3 regions of the Janthinobacterium kochi genome follow, and region 1 is predicted to be linked to each of the others. Evidence: predicted binding sites of a transcription regulator. Region 1 holds the regulator's gene; each other region holds the start of a gene.

Region 1 (6,157 bases):
TAAAACGCGGGGAAACCGAAGGCTGGCACGCATTGCGCGTGGAAGCTCGCTTCGTCGGTGATGTCTTTTCCATTCAGGATGGCAGTGGCCATGGTCTTCCTCAGTTCTTCAGCGACAACACGTCCTGCATGTCGAACAGGCCGGTCGGCTTGTCCGCCAGGAAACGCGCAGCACGCAGGGCGCCGTGCGCATAGGTGACGCGGCTGCTCGACTTGTGGCTGATCTCGATACGCTCGCCGATGCCGGCAAACAGCACCGTATGGTCGCCGACGATATCGCCGCCGCGGATGGTGGCAAAGCCGATGGTCGACGGATCGCGTTCGCCGGTCACGCCTTCGCGGCCGTACACGGCGCATTCCTTCAGGTCGCGGCCCAGAGCGCTGGCCACCACTTCACCCATTTGCAGGGCGGTGCCCGATGGCGCGTCGACCTTGTGGCGGTGATGCGCTTCGATGATCTCGATGTCGTAGCCTTCGGACAGGCTTTTCGCGGCCAGTTCCAGCAGCTTCATGGTGACGTTCACGCCCACGCTCATGTTCGGCGCGAACATGATGGCCGTCTTTTCGGCGGCGGCGGCAATGGCGGCCTTGCCCGCGTCATCAAAACCGGTGGTGCCGATGATCATCTTGATACCATGCTCGGCGCAGTACGCCAGGTGCTGCAAGGTGCCTTCGGGACGCGTAAAGTCGATCAGGTAATCGGCGCCGGCCAGGCCGGTAGCCAGGCTTGACTCGATCAACACGCCGGCAGGTTTACCGAGAAAGGCGGCGGCGTCCTGGCCGACGGACGGCGAGCCAGCGCGGTCGAGCGCGCCAGCGAGCACGGCGTCGGGCGCGTTGCTGACCGCTTCGATCAGGATATGGCCCATGCGGCCACTGGCGCCAGCGATGGCAATTTTCAGTTCAGTCATTTTATTCTCTTACGGCAACTTATTTCGTGGGCTCGGCAGTCGGTGCAGGTTCGGCGGCAGGGGCAGGTGCGGGGGCAACGCCAGGCTTGCTCACAGGAATGGCTGGCGCGGCATCGGCTGGCACGGGCACGGCGCTTGGCGCCACGGGCGATGGTACGGCAGCGGCAGGCACATCGGCCTTGGCGACCTTGGCGAACGGCGACGGACCGGCGATACGGTTGATGTATTCTTTCTCCGTCGGCAAGTTGCCGCCTTCGAAACGTTCAACTTTGCCATCCTTGCCAAAGTACACAACCACACGGCTGCTGGTGGTTTCGCCACTGCCCCGTGCCAGGCGGAATGGATAATCCCAGCGGTCGGCATGGAAGATATCGGTCAGCAGGGAGGTGCCAAGGACGAAACGCACCTGGTCGCGCGTCATGCCTACTTTCAACTGGGCCAGCATCTCTTCGGAGACAAAGTTGCCTTGTTGAATGTCAGGACGATACGGCGAGAAAAACCACATGAATTTTTGCAGCGGCGTAATGGTGTTCGTTTGTGCGCCCTGTTCGGGGACCACTTCCTTGCCTTCTTTTTGGCTGGCTGCCGGCTTTTCGCCAAGGATGCCGCGGCTGGCGCAGCCGGACATGGCCAGCGCGACACAGACCATGCCTGCCACGACTGGTGCTCGAAATGAAATACGGTGCCAGAGAGATGGCAATACAGCCGGTGTTACGCGCATAAATGACCTCAATTGGATGAACAAAACGCCAGGAGTGACCGGCCTGCCAAAAAATGCATATTTTGGCACTCCCCGACAAAACGCTATATGATAAAGCACCTGACCCACATACGAGCAACAAACATGAGTAACAATCCTAGTGATCTCAAGGCAAGCGGCCTGAAAGCGACCCTGCCACGCCTGAAGATACTCGATATCTTCCAGAGTAGCCCGGTACGTCACCTGACAGCAGAAGACGTCTATAAAATTCTGTTGGCCGACAATATGGATGTCGGTTTGGCAACCGTCTACCGTGTCCTGACGCAATTTGAACAAGCAGGCTTGCTCAACCGCAACCATTTTGAAACCGGCAAGGCAATTTTCGAGCTCAACGAAGGTTCCCACCACGATCACCTGGTGTGCCTCGACTGTGGCCGGGTCGAAGAATTCTTCGACGAAGAGATCGAAATCCGCCAGCAAAAAGTGGCTGAAGAGCGCGGCTTCAAAATTGCCGAACACGCCTTGGCCATCTACGGCAACTGCATCAAGACAGCCTGCCCGCACAAAACCGCCTGACGCTTGCCGGCCGCTCCCACGGGGCGGCTGGCGCAGCAGTGAGCAGCATCAATGATGGCTGAGTGCGCTCGACAGTAATTTAGCCGTGATATCGACGATCGGAATGACGCGCTCGTACGCCATGCGCGTCGGTCCGATCACCCCCAACGTTCCCACGATCTTGCCGTTGACTTCATACGGCGCCGTCACCACGCTCATCTCATCCATCGGCACCAGGTTCGATTCGCCGCCGATGAAGATCTGCACGCCCGTTGCCTTGCTCGACACGTCGAGCAGCTGCATCAAGCCCGTTTTTTGCTCGAACATGTCGAACATCTGGCGCAGCGAATGCATGTTCGATGACAGATCGCTCACGCTGAGCAAGTTGCGCTCGCCGGAAATCACCATGTCATCGCTATGGTCGGCCATCGCTTCGCTGCCCGCTTCCACCGCCGCCTGCATCAGGCTGCCCATGTCGTCGCGCAACTGGCGCAATTCACCCTGCAGGCGCACGCGCACGGCATCGAACGACAAGCCGCCATAATTCTGGTTGATGTAATTGGCCGATTGCACCAGTTGCGCCGGCGTGTAGTCAGCCTCCGTCAGCAGCAGGCGGTTCTGCACGTCGCCGCCCGGGGCAACGATGACGAGCAAGATGCGCTTTTCGGACAGGCGCAGGAATTCAATTTGCTGGAACACGGATTCGCGGCGCGGACTGAGCACGACGCCGGCAAACTGCGACAGCGACGAGAGCATCTGCGCCGCGTTGGCGATGGTTTTCTGCGGCTGCGGCGTCTGCAGGCGCATGCGCGACTCCACCAGATGCTCATCCAGATGCCGGACGGTCAGCAAGGTGTCGACAAAGATACGGTAGCCGCGCGGCGTGGGTATGCGACCGGCCGAGGTATGCGGACTGGACACATAGCCGAGTTCTTCCAGATCGGCCATGATGTTGCGGATCGTGGCCGGAGACAGGTCAAGGCCGGAGATTTTCGACAAGGCGCGCGAACCGACCGGCAGGCCGTCGGCGATATATCGCTCGACCAGGGCTTTCAGCAGTGTTTGGGCACGTGTATCGAGTTGCATGGTGTCTTAGGTAAGCAAATATTCTTTAAGCAAGTATTCTTTAGGCAAGCGGCAACGAAAGCGGCCGAACGTGCATCAACAGCACCTATTATGCACGTTCGCCCGTCCGGCGGTGATCAATCTTCCAGTTGCCCCTGCAGCCACAGCAGCAACTCGTCAAAGTTGGCGCAGATGGCGTCGGGCTGCACGCCGGCGGCCAGGTGGGCGTCGCTGCCCTTGCGGTTCATCCAGACGGCACGCATGCCCGCCCCTTGCGCTCCCGTCACGTCGAAATGCAGGTCGTCCCCCACATACACGGCTTCATGCGGGGCCACCTCCAGCGCGGCGCAAGCGGCCAGGAAGATGCTGGCATCGGGCTTGGCCACGCCAAACTCGCTGGCGGCAATCGATACCTTGAAATGCTGCGCCAGGCCGATAATTTCAAGGTCCGCATTGCCATTCGAGATGGAGCCGACCAGCATGCGCTGTCCCATCCAGGCCAGGCCAGGCAAGACGTCGTCATACGGCTGGACGCGGTTGCGCGCGGCCAGGAAGTGCACGATGGCCTGCTCGACCAGGGAGGCATCCTCGCCAGCGGTCTCAAAGGCCGCCAGCAGGCCGGCGCGGCGCAACTCGATCAGGTTGCCATGGAAATGCGGTTGTTCCTCGAGCATGGCCAGACGGTGCTGGCGCAGCACCTCGATGGAAAACTGCTGCGCCACCCTGGGCGCATGCGTAGCCAGCCAGTCGTGCAGCAGGGTTTCGGCGGCGGCAATCACGGGCGCGATGGGCCACAAGGTATCGTCGAGATCGAACAGGATGGCCTTGGGCGGCACGGCGGGTTTGACAGGGGCAAGAGACATGGGATTCACGATGGATGCCGCGCCACAGTGCGCAGCCTGCATCTATTGTCGCACTGATCGCCGCCGCCGGCATGGCGGTGCCCCGTGAAATGGGGCCGGGCCAGCGCTTCCCGGCGAAAAATTGTTACAGGGTGATACAAGGCAAGATCATTCAGCTTGCCAGATAGACTAAAATAGGCGCCATTCCAATGCGGCGCCAGCGTCCGCGTTGCGCTACCCAACCTAATTCGTTTTGGAGAATGTATGAAAAATTTGTACCTGCGCTCGATGCTGGCGGCGGCTTGCGCCGTCACACTGGCAGCTTGCGGCGGCAGCGGCGGCAACCTGTATCTGCAAGTCAACGTCGGCGGCCTCGCCAAGGATGGCCTGATTCTCTTGAATGACGGGGAACGCTTGCCGGTTCCCCTGGGCCAGGGCACCGTTGTTTTCACCAAGCTGGTCAAGACCGATGACCGCTACGATATCACCATCGCGCAACAGCCGAACGGCGCCGTTTGCAGCATTACCAATGGCAGCGGCAAGGCATCGAGCTATTCCGTGACCACGGCCGTGGTGAACTGCAAGACCAATACCTACGCGCTGCGCGGTACGATCACGGGCCTGACCGCTGGCGGCTTGCGCCTGGTGATGGGTCCCACCGGCACCAGCCCACGGGCTGGCACCACCGCCTACGAATTCAAAGACGTTGATGACGGCGCCAAATACGGCATTACCGTACTGACTCAGCCAACGGGCCTGACGTGCCGCTTCCAGGGCTCCATCAACGGCAGCGATACGGCCGGCAAGATGGGCTCTGCCGACACGACCGCGGCCACACTCGACTGCACGCCGCAGTAATCCTTGCGATCCGTCACCTAATTTTTGGAGAAATACATGAAGTTATCTTGCTTGCGCCCACTCGCCGCGCTGCTGCTGACCCTCGGACTGGCCGCTTGCGGCGGCAAGGCCTCGTATGATGTCAGTGGTTCCATCGGCAACTTGAACACCAACGGCCTGATCCTGGCCAACGGCGGGGAGGACCTCCCGGTTGAAGCCGGCCAGACCAGGTTTACCTTTAAAAAGCGCATCGACTATGGCACCGACTACAACATCACCGTCAAGCAACAACCGGCCCATATGACTTGCGGCATCAGTGGTGGCTCCGGTTCGGCTGGCCATTACATCAACATCAGCGCCGCTGTTTCTTGTTCACAAAACGCGTATAGCGTGGGCGGCACGATTTCCGGCCTGACGGTCGAAGGCTTGGAGCTGATTAACGGCAATGCAACCACCACAGTGGCCAAGGATGCCACGACCTTTACCATGGCTAGCCCTGTTGCCGATGGCACCACCTACAACGTCACCGTCACCGCCCAGCCTAAGGGTCTGAAGTGCGAGGTACAGCCGGGCACAGGCGTCGGCACCATGGGCGAAGCGAATGTGACGACGGTGAAGATCGCCTGTAATCCGGTCTGAGTTGCGGGAACGGTAGCCGCTGCGCGGCTACCGGGAAGAGATATCACTGAAATATATAGTTGATATTCCAAAGATAAATTGGAGTTATATGTGGCGATGCAACATAATGCATCTGTCTCCTCCAACTCTTCCAAGAATTGGATTTAGCCCGCTTTTACCAGCGGGCTTTTTTTTGCCCAAAATTTCTCAAACGGGCTTGTTCAACCCTGGCTGCAGCATGTGCACGATGCTGGAGAAATCCAGCTGCGCATAACCGGCTTGCGCATGCATCTGGTACAGTTGGCGCACCAGGCCGCCCAAGGGCGTGGGCGCGTTTGCCGACAGGGCCGACTGCTGCGCCAGACCCAGGTCTTTCAGCATCAGCGCCGTGCCGAAGCCGCCAGTGTAATTGCGCGACGCGGGCGTGCCCTCCATGACGCCGGGCCACGGGTTGTACACTTCCAGGGTCCAGTTGCGGCCCGAACTCTTGGCCATGATGTCGGACAACACTTTCGGGTCCAGGCCATGCGCCACGCCCAGGTTCAGCGCCTCGGCCGTACCGGCCATCAAGATACCCAGCAGCATGTTGTTGCAAATCTTCGCCACCTGGCCCGCACCCGCCTCGCCCGC
Region 2 (6,157 bases), on a different contig from region 1:
CGCCAGCAGTACCTGGACCTGGCGGCGGCGCTGCGGCCTTTGCTCGATGATATCGATGGTTTCATTTCCATCGAACGCTTCAGCAGCCTGAGCGAGCCGGGTAAATTGCTGTCGCTCTCGTTTTTTCGCGACGAGGCGGCGCTGGCACAGTGGCGGCAGCTGGAAGCGCACCGCGCGGCGCAATCGGCCGGTCGGCACGGCGTGTTTGACGATTACCGGCTGCGTATCGCCGGCGTGGTGCGCGATTACGGCATGCTGGACCGGCAACAGGTGCCGGCCGACAGCCGCCAACGTCACGCAGTTAGCGGGACAGTGCGCCCTGCGTGATTTTCACCTTGACCCGATACGCGGGCGCGGCCGCGTTGAGGGCGGGCGGCGTGGCCGGGTCGACGTCGAGCAGGGTGAACGTCAGGTGGTTGACGGTGACGGAACTGGCGGCACCGGGCATGGAATCGGACAAGACGATGTCGGTGGCGCCCGCGCTGTTGAGCAAACTGAAACTGTAGCTGACATAGCCTTTCCACACGCACACGGCGCCCTGGCGGCAGCGGCTGTCGTTGACACGCTCCAGTTTCAGGGTATCGGTGGCCGTGATGGCGACCTGTTCGCCCGGCGAGAGCACGTGGGTGACGCTGCGCGGCGTGTTTTCCGCGTCGCCGGCGCTGCCGGCCGCGCCGCAGCCAGCCAGCACGGCCAGGCAGGCGATGAGCAGGGGCAGCAGCAAGGTACGATAAGAGCGGTTCAGAGTAGACATGTTTTTCCTTTCAGGTAGAACGTCCCGGGCATGCTTGCTTACACGTGGGATAAAATGATGGTAACAAAATGATATTTTTTCGGCGCACTATTGGCGCGCTGCCGATGAATTGATGCGCCGGCCACGCGGCGCGCCGATTACTGCGTAAAATGACTGCTTTGAAAATCAGGAAACAACCATGAAAAAAACTGCCCTGGCGAAAAGCGATGCCAAGAAACTGATGGGAAAGATGAATGTTCCCGGCGCCGGCGCATTCGGTAAGGAAGCGGTGGTCGTCGACCGCCGCGAGCAGCGCAAGCGCGATCAGGCCCTGGGCCTGGTGCCCTTCGCCGTCAAGCTGAACAGCGATCTGGTCTTGCAATTACAGACCCTGGCCAAGGAGCGCGACGCGGATCTGAATGAATTGGTCGCCGAGCTGATCACCAAGGGCTTGGCTGCAGCGTAAGGGCTGACAATGTTTATCTGTTGATAAACATCAAACGGTAAAACGAAAAGGCGCCTTGCGGCGCCTTTTGCATTGCGGCCTTGCTTGTGCTTACACCCAGGCGGCCAGTGCGCCCTTCATTTTTTTCAGCGCCGCCACTTCGATCTGGCGGATGCGTTCGGCCGATACGCCGAACTCTTCTGCCAGCGCGTGCAGGGTGGCGCCGGAACCGTCATCGTTGGCCAGCCAGCGCGCTTCGATGATGCGGCGCGAACGGGCGTCGAGCTTGCCCAGGGCCGTTTCCAGGCCTTCCGATTGCAGACGCGTGACCTGTTCCGCTTCCAGCACCTTGGTCGGCTCGCTTTGCTCCGACGACAGGTAGGCGATCGGCGAAAACTTGTCGTCTTCATCGTCGGTCGGCGATTCCAGGGCGATGTCGCGGCCGCTCAAGCGCGTTTCCATCTCGATCACTTCTTCGCGTTTCACGTCGAGCAGCTTGGCCAGCGCATCGATCTGCTTGGGCGTCATCGCATCCAGGCCCGTCTTGTGGCTGCGCAGGTTGAAGAACAGCTTGCGCTGTGCCTTCGTCGTTGCGACCTTGACCAGGCGCCAGTTTTTCAGGATGTACTCATGCATCTCGGCTTTCACCCAGTGCATGGCGTACGACACCAGGCGCACGCCCTGGTCCGGATCGAAACGTTTCACGGCTTTCATCAAGCCGATATTGCCTTCCTGAATCAGGTCGGCATGCGGCAGGCCATAGCCCAGGTAGCCGCGGGCAATCGAGACCACCAGGCGCAGGTGAGACAGCACCAGTTCTTGCGCGGCGGCCAGGTCATTTTTTTCACGCAGGCGTGTCGCCAGCGAAATTTCTTCGTCGTGGGTCAACATGGGCAGGCGGTTCACGGCCGAGATATAGGCGTCGATATTGCCCAGATTGCCAGTGAACCCGAGGCCCAGCGCATTATTTTTGGTCGGAACCAATGCGGACGTTGCGGACATCATAGTCATGTTTTCTCCCTCGTAGTCTTGCTTTGTTCCAGTGGGCCATGTCACGCGACGTGGCCCGATTGTCTGTTCGGCTTTGCGTATTCGGTCTTGCACTTGCAGATCGCGTCGCCATCTATATCTGGCGCTCATGGCGGTTCTGCTGTTGGTATGTCCCTATATTAGCACTCTCTGCCCGAGAGTGCCAATCAGCACATTTAATCGTCCTGATAGCCTAAATACTATGGCGATTTAATGCTTGATAAATGTGTATGAGCGGCGATCTGAACAGCGCTACAGGCCGCTTCACGACAACATGGCTAGTCTACGGCCTCTGGCTGAAGCGAGCCTTAAGAATACTTGTTTAATATCAAGATAACAGCAGTAAAAGGATGACGCGGCGCATGGCGACGCCAGGAGCGCCGCCATGGAAAGGATGGTCAGTTCAGGCGCGCCAGGTGGCGCTGTACGCAGAGGAAGGCGCCGATCAGGCCCAGGCCGGCGCTGAGAGCCAGCAAACCGGCCATCGGCAGCGGTGCCAGCGGTACCAGCTGGAATTCGGACGCATACAGGCGGGCAAACTCGGCAATCGCTGTATTAAGTGGCTGCAAGGCCAGCGCCACGGCGCCCAGCGCCAGGGCCCCCGCGCACAGGCCCAGCAGGGCGCCCGTGTAATAGAAGGGGCGGTGGATGAAGGTGTCGGTGGCGCCGATCAGTTTAGAGATGCTGATTTCATCGCGCTGCTGCATCACTTGCAGGCGGATGGTATTGAAGACCACGGCGATGACGGCCACGCCCAGGGTAATGGCCAGCAGCAACAGTACCAGGCGCAGCACGCCCAGCAGGGCCGCCAGGCGCTTGACCCAGGCCGAATCGACTTGCGCCGATTCCACCCCTGGCAGGTGGCGCAACTGTTCCGCCACCGCATCGACATCCTGCGCTTCGCTGGCGCTGCTGAACGCATCGAGTTTCAGCACATAGCTGTCGGGCAGGGGATTGTCGCCCAGTGTGCTGAGCACGTCGGCCAGGCCGTTCTTGTTTTTCAGGGTGTCGAGCGCCTGTTCGCGCGGGATGAAGACGATCTTCGCCTTTTGCGCGCCCACGATCTTGCGCATGGCGCCCGCCAGGGCCACGGCTTGTTCGCGCGGCGTGTCGATCGTCAGGAAAACGCTGATTTCCGGGTCGACCGACATCTGTTCCGACATGGGGCGCACATTGTCGAGCATGGTCAAGCCGGCGAACGGCAGCGACAGGGCGATGGCGACGACGAGCACGTTCAATAAAAAGCCGCCCGGCGACTTGCGTAAATGAATCAGCGCCGAGCCCAGCGCGAAGCGGTGTTGACGGAACCAGCCTCTCATGCCTGTTCTCCTTGCGCATCGTCCGGGTCGGGGGAGGGCGCAAAATCTGGATCGGGCGGCGCGAAGACGGGCGCCTGCGTGGCCTTGTCGATGGCCACCAGCTGGCCGTTTTTCAGGTGGATCACGCGGGCGGCGGCGTCGAGCATCTGTTCGTCATGGCTGGAAATGAGGCAGGTCACGCCCACCGAATGAAACGCTTTCAGGGCGTCGAGCACCTTGTTGGCGCTGGCGCGGTCCAGGTTGGCCGTCGGTTCATCGGCCAGGATGATCTGCGGCCGGTTGACGATGGCGCGCGCGATCGACACGCGCTGCTGTTCCCCACCCGACAGCGACAGGGGACGCGCCATGGCGCGGTCCAGCAGCCCCACCTTGTCGAGGGCGGCGCGCGCGCGCTGTTCGGCGGCCGCTTTGTGGGCGCCGACGACGAGCAGCGGCAGCATGACGTTGGCCAGGATGGAGCGGTCGTTCAATAATTTTTGCTGCTGGAAGATCAGGCCCATGTTGCGGCGTAAAAAAGGCACGCCGGCCGGCTTGATCTTCGCCATGTCCTGGCCATTGACGATCAGCTTGCCTGAACTGGGGCGTTCCATGGCGGCGATCATTTTCAGCAGCGTGGATTTGCCGGCGCCGGACGGGCCGGCCAGAAACACCAGCTCGCCTTTGGCAATGCTCAGCGAAATGTCGCTGAGGGCCACGGCGTCGGCGGAGTATTGCTTGGAGACGTGCTGAAATTCAATCATGTATAGGCTTATCCGAGCAGCGCTTCGACAAATTCGGCAGCCACGAAAGGCTGCAAGTCTTCAATTTTCTCACCGATGCCGATGAAATACACGGGCACGGGGCGCACGCGGGCAATTGCCGCCAGCACGCCGCCCTTGGCGGTACCGTCCAACTTGGTGATCACCAGGCCGCTCAATTGCAGGGCATCGTCGAAGGCTTTCACTTGCGTCAAGGCATTCTGGCCCGTGTTGCCGTCGATGACGAGCAGGGTTTCATGCGGCGCGCCCTCCATGCCCTTGCCGATCACGCGTTTGATTTTCTTCAATTCTTCCATCAGGTGCAACTGTGTCGGCAAGCGTCCCGCCGTGTCGACCATGACCACGTCGATGCCGCGCGCTTTCGCCGATTGCACCGAGTCATAGGCCACGGCGGCCGGGTCGCCCGATTCCTGCGAAATCACGGTGACGTTGTTGCGCTCGCCCCACACCATCAACTGCTCGCGCGCGGCGGCGCGGAAGGTGTCGCCCGCGGCCAGCAGCACGGATTGATTGTTCGACTGCATGTGCTTGGCCAGCTTGCCGATGGTGGTGGTCTTGCCGGCGCCATTCACGCCCGAAATCATCATCACCAGCGGCTTGTGGCGGCCCAGCTCGAAGCGCTTTTCCAGCGGCGAGAGCAGGTCGATCAGCAGCACTTTCAGTGCGGCCTTGACGGCGGCGGCGTCGAGCAGCTTGTCTTCCTTGACCTTTTTCTTCAATTCCGTGAGCAAAAATTCGGTGGCGTCGATGCCCGCATCGGACATCAGCAGGGCCGCCTCCAGCTCTTCGTACAGGGCCTCGTCGATCTTTGCGCCGACGAACAACACGGACAAGGTATTCGAGGTTTTCGACAGGCCGGCCTTCAGGCGCGTCATCCACGATTTTTTCTCGGGTTCGGCGGCCACGATGACGGGCACGAGCTCGGCTGGCGCGCCGCTCAGGGGCGTGGCGGCAGGCTGCGGTGCAGGCGACGTGGCGGCGGGAAGGACGAGGGGCTCGGCTGGCGCAGCCTCGGGAGCGGTGGGTTTTTTCTTGAAGAAACTAAACATGGATGTGTGGTGGCGGGTGCTGACCTAAGGCCCGGCGGCGCCGGACACTGTGTTACGGGCTATTCTACCAGAGCGCGCCCGGCCCTTCATGCTTTACTGTTCGATTGGCAACATTGCACGGCTATCCACGGAGATCGCCGCAGTTGCCGCGCTTTCCAGCCGGTTCAGTGGGTTTGCAGGGCCAGCGCCTGATGGCGGCGACGCCAGTCGGCGATGCTTTCCTCGACTTGCCGCAAGTCCAGCACATGCAGGAACGCCGGCGGCTGCTTGGTCAGCACGGGGCTGCGTCCGCCAGCCCACAATTCCATGCTCGGAGGCAAGCTCGCATGCAGCTGCTGCAGGCTGTCGCGTGTCTGCCGTTGCTTGCTGGCGCTGGAAAACGACAGCGCCACGATGTCGGCCCGCTGCACGCGGGCGGCCGCGACGATGTCGGTCAGCGGCGTTTCCACCCCCAGCGACATGCAATGGGCGCCGGCCGCCGCGCACAGCGCTTCGGCCATCAGCAGGCCCAGACCATGACGCTCCTGCGGCAAGGTGCTGAGGACGATGCGCGGCGTGCGCGTGGACGGGCTGCTGGCTTGTGGCAGGGAAAAAATGGCATGGCGCATCACCGTTTGCAAGGTTTCGCTATACAGATGCTCTTCATACACAGCCAGTTCACCGCAAGCCCACGCTTCGCCCACCATGCCCGTCAGGGGAGCGATGACGTCGATGGTGAACGCTTTCAGTCCCAGCACGGCCAGCGCCTGGCGCAGGGCGTCGCCCAGTTCCGCCATCTGGTGGCCACGGCACAGGGTCAGGTAGTGCGCCAGTTGCGGTTGCGG
Region 3 (6,157 bases), on a different contig from region 1:
GTCCAATCAATAGGCGAAAAAAAGAGCTACCTTCCGTAGAAGATAGCTCTCGTGGCTGCCGGGCAGGGCAGGCAGCTTTTGCTCTGCCTGTCCTGACCCTGCATAGGCATCCCGCGCGCCGTCGGCGCGGGGATGCCGGGGTTACATCATGCCGTCCATGCCGCCCATGCCGCCCATGCCACCCATGCCGCCGCCCATGCCGCCGCCTGCTTTGTCGTCAGCGATTTCGCAGACCATGCAGTCGGTTGTCAGCATCAGCGAAGCGATCGAAGCGGCGTTTTGCAGCGCCGAACGGGTCACTTTGGCTGGGTCCAGAACGCCCATTTCCACCATGTCGCCATACGTGCCGTTGGCAGCGTTGTAGCCGTAGTTGCCCGTGCCAGCCAGTACGGCTGCCACGACGACCGAAGCTTCTTCGCCAGCGTTTTGCACGATCATGCGCAGTGGCTCTTCCATTGCGCGCAGAACGATCTTGATACCGGCATCTTGATCAGGATTGTCGCCCTTGACCGTGATGTTGGCGCGTGCACGCAGCAGGGCTACGCCACCGCCAGGAACGATGCCTTCTTCCACGGCAGCGCGGGTAGCGTGCAGTGCATCTTCAACGCGGGCTTTTTTCTCTTTCATTTCGACTTCGGTGGCTGCGCCAACCTTGATCACGGCAACGCCGCCAGCCAGTTTGGCTACGCGCTCTTGCAGTTTTTCACGGTCGTAGTCGGAGGTCGCTTCTTCGATCTGTACACGCACTTGTTTCACGCGTGCTTCGATCGAGGCAGCTTCGCCGGCGCCATCGATGACGATGGTGTTTTCCTTGCCCACTTCGATGCGTTTCGCTTGGCCCAGTTCGGCCAGGGTCACTTTTTCCAGGGTCAGGCCGACTTCTTCAGCGATCACTTGGCCGCCGGTCAGGACAGCGATGTCTTCCAGCATGGCTTTGCGGCGGTCGCCGAAGCCAGGTGCTTTCACTGCGCAAGTTTTCAGGATGCCGCGGATGTTGTTCACAACCAGGGTCGCCAGAGCTTCGCCTTCGATGTCTTCTGCGATGATCAGCAGTGGACGGCCAGCTTTTGCGACTTGTTCCAGTACCGGCAGCAGGTCACGGATATTCGAGATTTTCTTGTCGCACAGCAGGACGAATGGGCTGTCCAGGACGGCAACTTGTTTCTCTGGGTTGTTGATGAAGTATGGCGACAGGTAGCCGCGGTCGAACTGCATGCCTTCAACGATGTCCAGCTCGTCGTTCAGCGACTTGCCGTCTTCCACGGTGATGACGCCTTCTTTGCCGACTTTTTCCATCGCTTCAGCGATACGCTCGCCGATCGAGTAGTCCGAGTTCGCCGAGATCGCGCCAACTTGGGCGATTTCTTTGGTCGTGGTGCAAGGACGGGCGATTTTCGCCAGTTCTTCGACGGTCGCAGCAACTGCTTTGTCGATACCGCGCTTCAGGTCCATCGGGTTCATGCCGGCGGCAACGAACTTCATGCCTTCGCGCACGATGGCTTGTGCCAGCACGGTGGCGGTGGTGGTGCCGTCGCCGGCGTTGTCGCTGGTGCGGGAAGCAACTTCCTTGACCATTTGCGCGCCCATGTTCATGAGCTTGTCTTTGAGTTCAACTTCTTTCGCTACCGACACACCATCCTTGGTGACGGTAGGGGCGCCGAACGAGCGCTCCAGTACGACGTTGCGGCCTTTCGGGCCCAGCGTTACTTTGACTGCGTTGGCGAGGATATTGACGCCTTCGACCATCTTGGCGCGCGCTGCGTCGCCGAATACTACTTCTTTAGCTGCCATGTTCAATTCTCCTGAGTTTCGGGATGTATCTGTCTACAACGTGGAAACAATTACTTGACGACGATCGCCATGATGTCTTCTTCGCGCATGACCAGCAGCTCATCGCCGTCAACTTTGACGGTTTGGCCGGCGTACTTGCCGAACAGGACGCGGTCGCCCACTTTGACATCCAGAGGACGGACTTTGCCGTCGTCGAGAATCTTGCCATTGCCTACGGCAAGGACTTCGCCTTGATCCGGTTTTTCAGCAGCTGCATCAGGAATGATGAGGCCGGACGCAGTTTTGGTTTCCTGGTCGAGGCGTTTGACGATGACGCGATCGTTCAATGGGCGCAGATTCATACAAAACTCCTTAAAGTTCAATGGATAAGTGTTGCTAAATGAATACATGTCCGGCACAGCGCCAGACGTGCTTTCAGTGACCGCCGTTGAAAGCAGCCCGCAACGGTCAAGCAAACCCCATGGCATCCTGTCCTTGCCTGTCTCCGGCAGTGGTGCATCGCGGCGTCGCCCGCCGCGTAGCGTTCCCTGCAGTGGTCTGGCAAGCACCATCAGTCCTGAGGATTGCTACGAAAGAGTTTGTTAGCACTCTCTACTAACGAGTGCTAATTATAGGGACGGTATGGGTCAACTTCAAGGGCTTATTCAAGAGGAACATATACATACATGATAAGCAGAGCCTGCATCTACACAGGGTTTGCGCTGGCGCAAGCCAACTTCCCGGGCGTCAGCAACAGCAGCGACTCTAGCATGCCGCCTGGATGGGGGGCGTTCCTGTACGCGCAGGAAACAGAGTTTCACTATGGAATTTGATAAGATGATTGCAATTGCATATCAATATCGCCACTTGCTCCAGAAAGAACACCATGCCATTTCCTGTTTCCCATCCCGTCCTGCGCTTGCTGGGCGCCACCCTCATCGGCCTCGCCTGCCTGGGCAATGCCGCCGCGCAAGCGCCCACCATCGTCGACGAGATCACCGTGGCGACCTTGAGCCCGCTGGAAAAGGAGATGTTGCTCAACGACCTGTTCAACGACCTCAACAAGGACGATGACGACCAGGAGGCGCACGTGTGGGACAACGGCGGCGACAGCGGCGTGCTGGTGAAAGTCAGGTATAACTTCAGCAACTCCGGCATGACAGAGCACAGCCTGAAGGCGCACGTCTGCCGCGACCTGAGATTCGTCGTCACGGCCGGTGACAAGTCGCAGGACCTGAGCCGGCGCACCTGTACGCAGAACAGCGGCAAGTGGGACGTGCAGGGCAAGGAACCGGCGCCCGTCGTGTATCCGCCTTTCCTGTCCGACGTGACCATCGCCAGGCTGAATGCCAAGGAACAGAAAGCACTGCTGACGGCTGCCGTGCGCACCTTGAAAGATGAAGAGGATGGCAAGAGCCGTGAATGGAGCAACAAGGGCTTGGGCAATGCGGCGCCGCTGGCAGTGCGCCTGACGCCCTCGCGGACGGACGCCAAACCTGGCAGCTACCGCCGTACTTGCCGCGACTTGACGATGGTGCTTGACGGCAAGGGCGGACAACAGACGTTGGTGCGCCGCTCCTGCGAAAACCGCTATGGCGGACTCGATATCGAAGCCGATTACGTCGACGAGTAAAACGCTGCCATCGCGGCGCTGGCAGATGCGCGCACTTGGCGAAAAGCGCCGGAAAAAGCCTGTATTGTCCGCCAACTGCCCTGCATTGATGTAAATATGTGTGACAGCGGCGTGATTCGATTGACGCCCATGGAGCGTCCGCCCTATAGTGGCGGGATGATTTCCGAATTCAACGAATTATCCGACAAAATAGGCCTGCTGGCCGAAATGACCCATGCGCTGCGCCGTGAAAACGCGCAACTGCGCAAGGACAATGCCGCGCTGGCCGCCGAGAACGCCCTGTATGTGCAACGCATGCGCGAGGCGCAGGAGCGGGTGGAAGCGTTGCTGGAAAAAATTCCCGAACTGGTGCAAGCCGGCCTGGAGCAAGCCGCTTCGGAAGCGGGCGCCTATATTGCCGAGAACGAGAAGGAAGCGTAATGCCGCGTGTCGATGTCAATATCATGGGCCAGTCCTACAGCATGGTGTGCCGCGACGGCGAAGAGCGCGCGCTGCGCGAAGCGGCGATCTATCTCGATAGCAAAATGAAAGCCATCCGCGACGCGGGCAAGGTCAAGGGCAACGACCGCATCGCCGTGCTGGCCGCCCTGGGCGTGGCCGCAGAATTCCTCTCCGTGAAGTCGCCGCAAGGTCCGCTGTCGGAACTGACGATACTGGAAGTGAAGCAGAAAATCTCGGCCATGCATACCGTCCTGGATAGCGCATTGACGCCCCAGGAAAACCTTTTTTAAACACCGAACCAAACCTGCTGCGCGTCGCGACTTGCGGCCTGCGATGCTCTCTGCCTCGGCGGCCCCGTGCTCGCACAGTTGCGCTTCTCGACCACAATTCACTTCCGCTCGCTACGGTTTTGTTTGGTGTTATTAATTGGATTTTAAGCGGACACGGTACGATTTGTCTTTGCGATGCGCGACCAAAGGAGTAAACTTGGGTCTACCCTGCGGTGTTCGCGATTGCCATATATTCCTTGAACCATTTATGCGCATCGGTTGCGAATTTTGTTTGATGGGAGTGAGCGTCGCTCGTTCGACGAACCCGAAATTGAACTAACGTGACCACCTTGAACCGTTTGGTTCGGGATGCCGGCATAGCGGCACAGGCGGGGCCCAATTTGCAGTACATTGGTAGTACAACTGAAAACGGTTGCCGCATCATGCGCAACCGTTTTTTTTACGCCTGTCGCTTTCACACGGAGTCTAGATGAAACAATATTGGCTGATGAAATCCGAACCCGATGAAGTGAGCATCGACGACCTGATGGCCGCGCCGCAGCACACCATGCCGTGGTTTGGCGTGCGCAATTATCAGGCGCGCAACTTCATGCGCGATGGCATGCGGCCGGGCGATGGCGTGCTGTTTTATCATTCCAGCTGCCCGCAGCCGGGCGTGGCGGGCGTGGCCGAAGTGGCCAGCGGCGCGTATCCCGATCACAGCCAGTTTGAAGAGGGCGGAAAATATTTCGATGGCAAGGCCACGCTTGAACAGCCGCGCTGGATCAGCGTCGACGTGCGCGGCCTGAAGAAGACGGCGCTGCTGCCCCTGTCCGAGATGCGCCAGATGCCGGAGCTGGAAGACATGCTGCTGTTGAAGAAGGGCAGCCGTTTGTCCATCACGCCCGTGACGCCGGCGCAATGGACAGTGATTACAAGCAGGTTGAAGGCATAGGGAGGCCGATCAGGCGTCCGCCACGCGGGCCTTGGTGGGCGGCGTGCCCATCACCTGGCTTTTGTATGCCCACACCAGCAGCGCGATGGCGCCGACGATCATCGGCAGCGACAGCATCTGGCCCGACGTGATCGGCACGCCCAGCCACACGACTTCCCAGTCCGGCGTGCGGAAGTATTCCGTAAAGAAACGCGCGCAGCCGTACAGCAGGGTGAACATGGCACCGACGGCCATGCGCGGGCGCTGCTTGCGCGCATACAGCCACAAGATGATGAACACCAAAATGCCGTCAACCAGCATCTGGTAGAGCGGCGACGGGTGCACGGGATACGGAATGCCCGGCCACTGCATGGCCCACGGCAGGCTTTCCGGCGCGATGCGGCCCGGCAGTTCGGCATTGATGAAGTTGCCCAGGCGACCGGCCGCATAACCGAGCGGCACCAGCGGGGCGATGAAGTCGAGCACGTCGAACAGGTTGCGGCCCGCCTTGCGGCTCCACAGATACATGGCCAGGATGACGCCGAGGAAGCCGCCATGGAAGGACATGCCGCCATGCCACACCATGAAGATTTCGAGCGGATTGTGCATGAAGTAGGCGGGGCGGTAGAACAGCACTTCGCCCAGGCGCCCGCCGATCACCACGCCCAGCATGCCGTAGAACAGCATGTCATCGAGGTCTTCCTTCTTCCAGCCCAGCACGGCGATATGCGGCTGTTTGATGCGCACGCGGCCCAGGATAATGAACAGGGCGAAGGCCAGCACGTACATCAGGCCGTACCAGTGCACGGCGAGCGGGCCGATTTGTATGGCTATCGGGTCGGGCATCGGATGGTTCAGCATGGGTTTCTTTCTTTGTTTAAAGCGAAGGTTGCGTAGTATGGGGGCGCTTGCGGTTTTTTGCCTTAGCGGCCACTTAATTTAAGGGGCAGTCGCGCTGATCTGCTTGCGCAGCAGCGCCAGGAAACCCTGCAGCACGGTGGAGGGATTGTCGCGGCGCCAGGCCAGGCCCGTTTCCACCAGGGGCGTGGCGTCCTGCAGCGGTCTGTATTCTACGCCCGGGCGCATCAGATTCGATACCGATTGTGGCAC

Evidence for each region. Region 1 encodes HrcA, which represses chaperone genes, less so after heat shock. Its sites were predicted from a motif close to TTAGCACTCNNNNNNNNNGAGTGCTAA; they were not measured.
Region 2: rpoH (RNA polymerase sigma factor RpoH) is a predicted target of HrcA. The motif match lies at 2,348-2,374, and genes of this name have one in related genera.
Region 3: groES (co-chaperone GroES) is a predicted target of HrcA. The motif match lies at 2,373-2,399, and genes of this name have one in related genera.

What each region holds. Positions count from the first base shown of each region.
Region 1 is NZ_JBNYXO010000012.1:125,457-131,613, reverse strand. It holds gene ACQ4WL_RS22285 (barstar family protein) at 1-92, opposite strand, end outside; gene dapB (4-hydroxy-tetrahydrodipicolinate reductase) at 101-910, opposite strand; gene ACQ4WL_RS22275 (outer membrane protein assembly factor BamE) at 930-1,559, opposite strand; gene fur (ferric iron uptake transcriptional regulator) at 1,755-2,186, shown strand; gene hrcA (heat-inducible transcriptional repressor HrcA) at 2,235-3,251, opposite strand; gene ACQ4WL_RS22260 (HAD family hydrolase) at 3,368-4,093, opposite strand; gene ACQ4WL_RS22255 (hypothetical protein) at 4,337-4,930, shown strand; gene ACQ4WL_RS22250 (hypothetical protein) at 4,967-5,548, shown strand; gene mmsB (3-hydroxyisobutyrate dehydrogenase) at 5,735-6,157, opposite strand, start outside.
Region 2 is NZ_JBNYXO010000007.1:71,880-78,036, reverse strand. It holds gene ACQ4WL_RS16745 (antibiotic biosynthesis monooxygenase family protein) at 1-327, shown strand, start outside; gene ACQ4WL_RS16740 (hypothetical protein) at 302-754, opposite strand; gene ACQ4WL_RS16735 (hypothetical protein) at 933-1,199, shown strand; gene rpoH (RNA polymerase sigma factor RpoH) at 1,290-2,183, opposite strand; gene ftsX (permease-like cell division protein FtsX) at 2,606-3,526, opposite strand; gene ACQ4WL_RS16720 (cell division ATP-binding protein FtsE) at 3,523-4,266, opposite strand; gene ftsY (signal recognition particle-docking protein FtsY) at 4,275-5,333, opposite strand; gene ACQ4WL_RS16710 (MerR family transcriptional regulator) at 5,498-6,157, opposite strand, start outside.
Region 3 is NZ_JBNYXO010000002.1:61,810-67,966, reverse strand. It holds gene groL (chaperonin GroEL) at 142-1,791, opposite strand; gene groES (co-chaperone GroES) at 1,842-2,132, opposite strand; gene ACQ4WL_RS04705 (hypothetical protein) at 2,657-3,403, shown strand; gene ACQ4WL_RS04700 (DUF904 domain-containing protein) at 3,533-3,823, shown strand; gene ACQ4WL_RS04695 (cell division protein ZapA) at 3,823-4,134, shown strand; RNA gene ssrS (6S RNA) at 4,336-4,513, shown strand; gene ACQ4WL_RS04685 (EVE domain-containing protein) at 4,604-5,068, shown strand; gene lgt (prolipoprotein diacylglyceryl transferase) at 5,078-5,908, opposite strand; gene ACQ4WL_RS04675 (LysR family transcriptional regulator) at 5,987-6,157, opposite strand, start outside.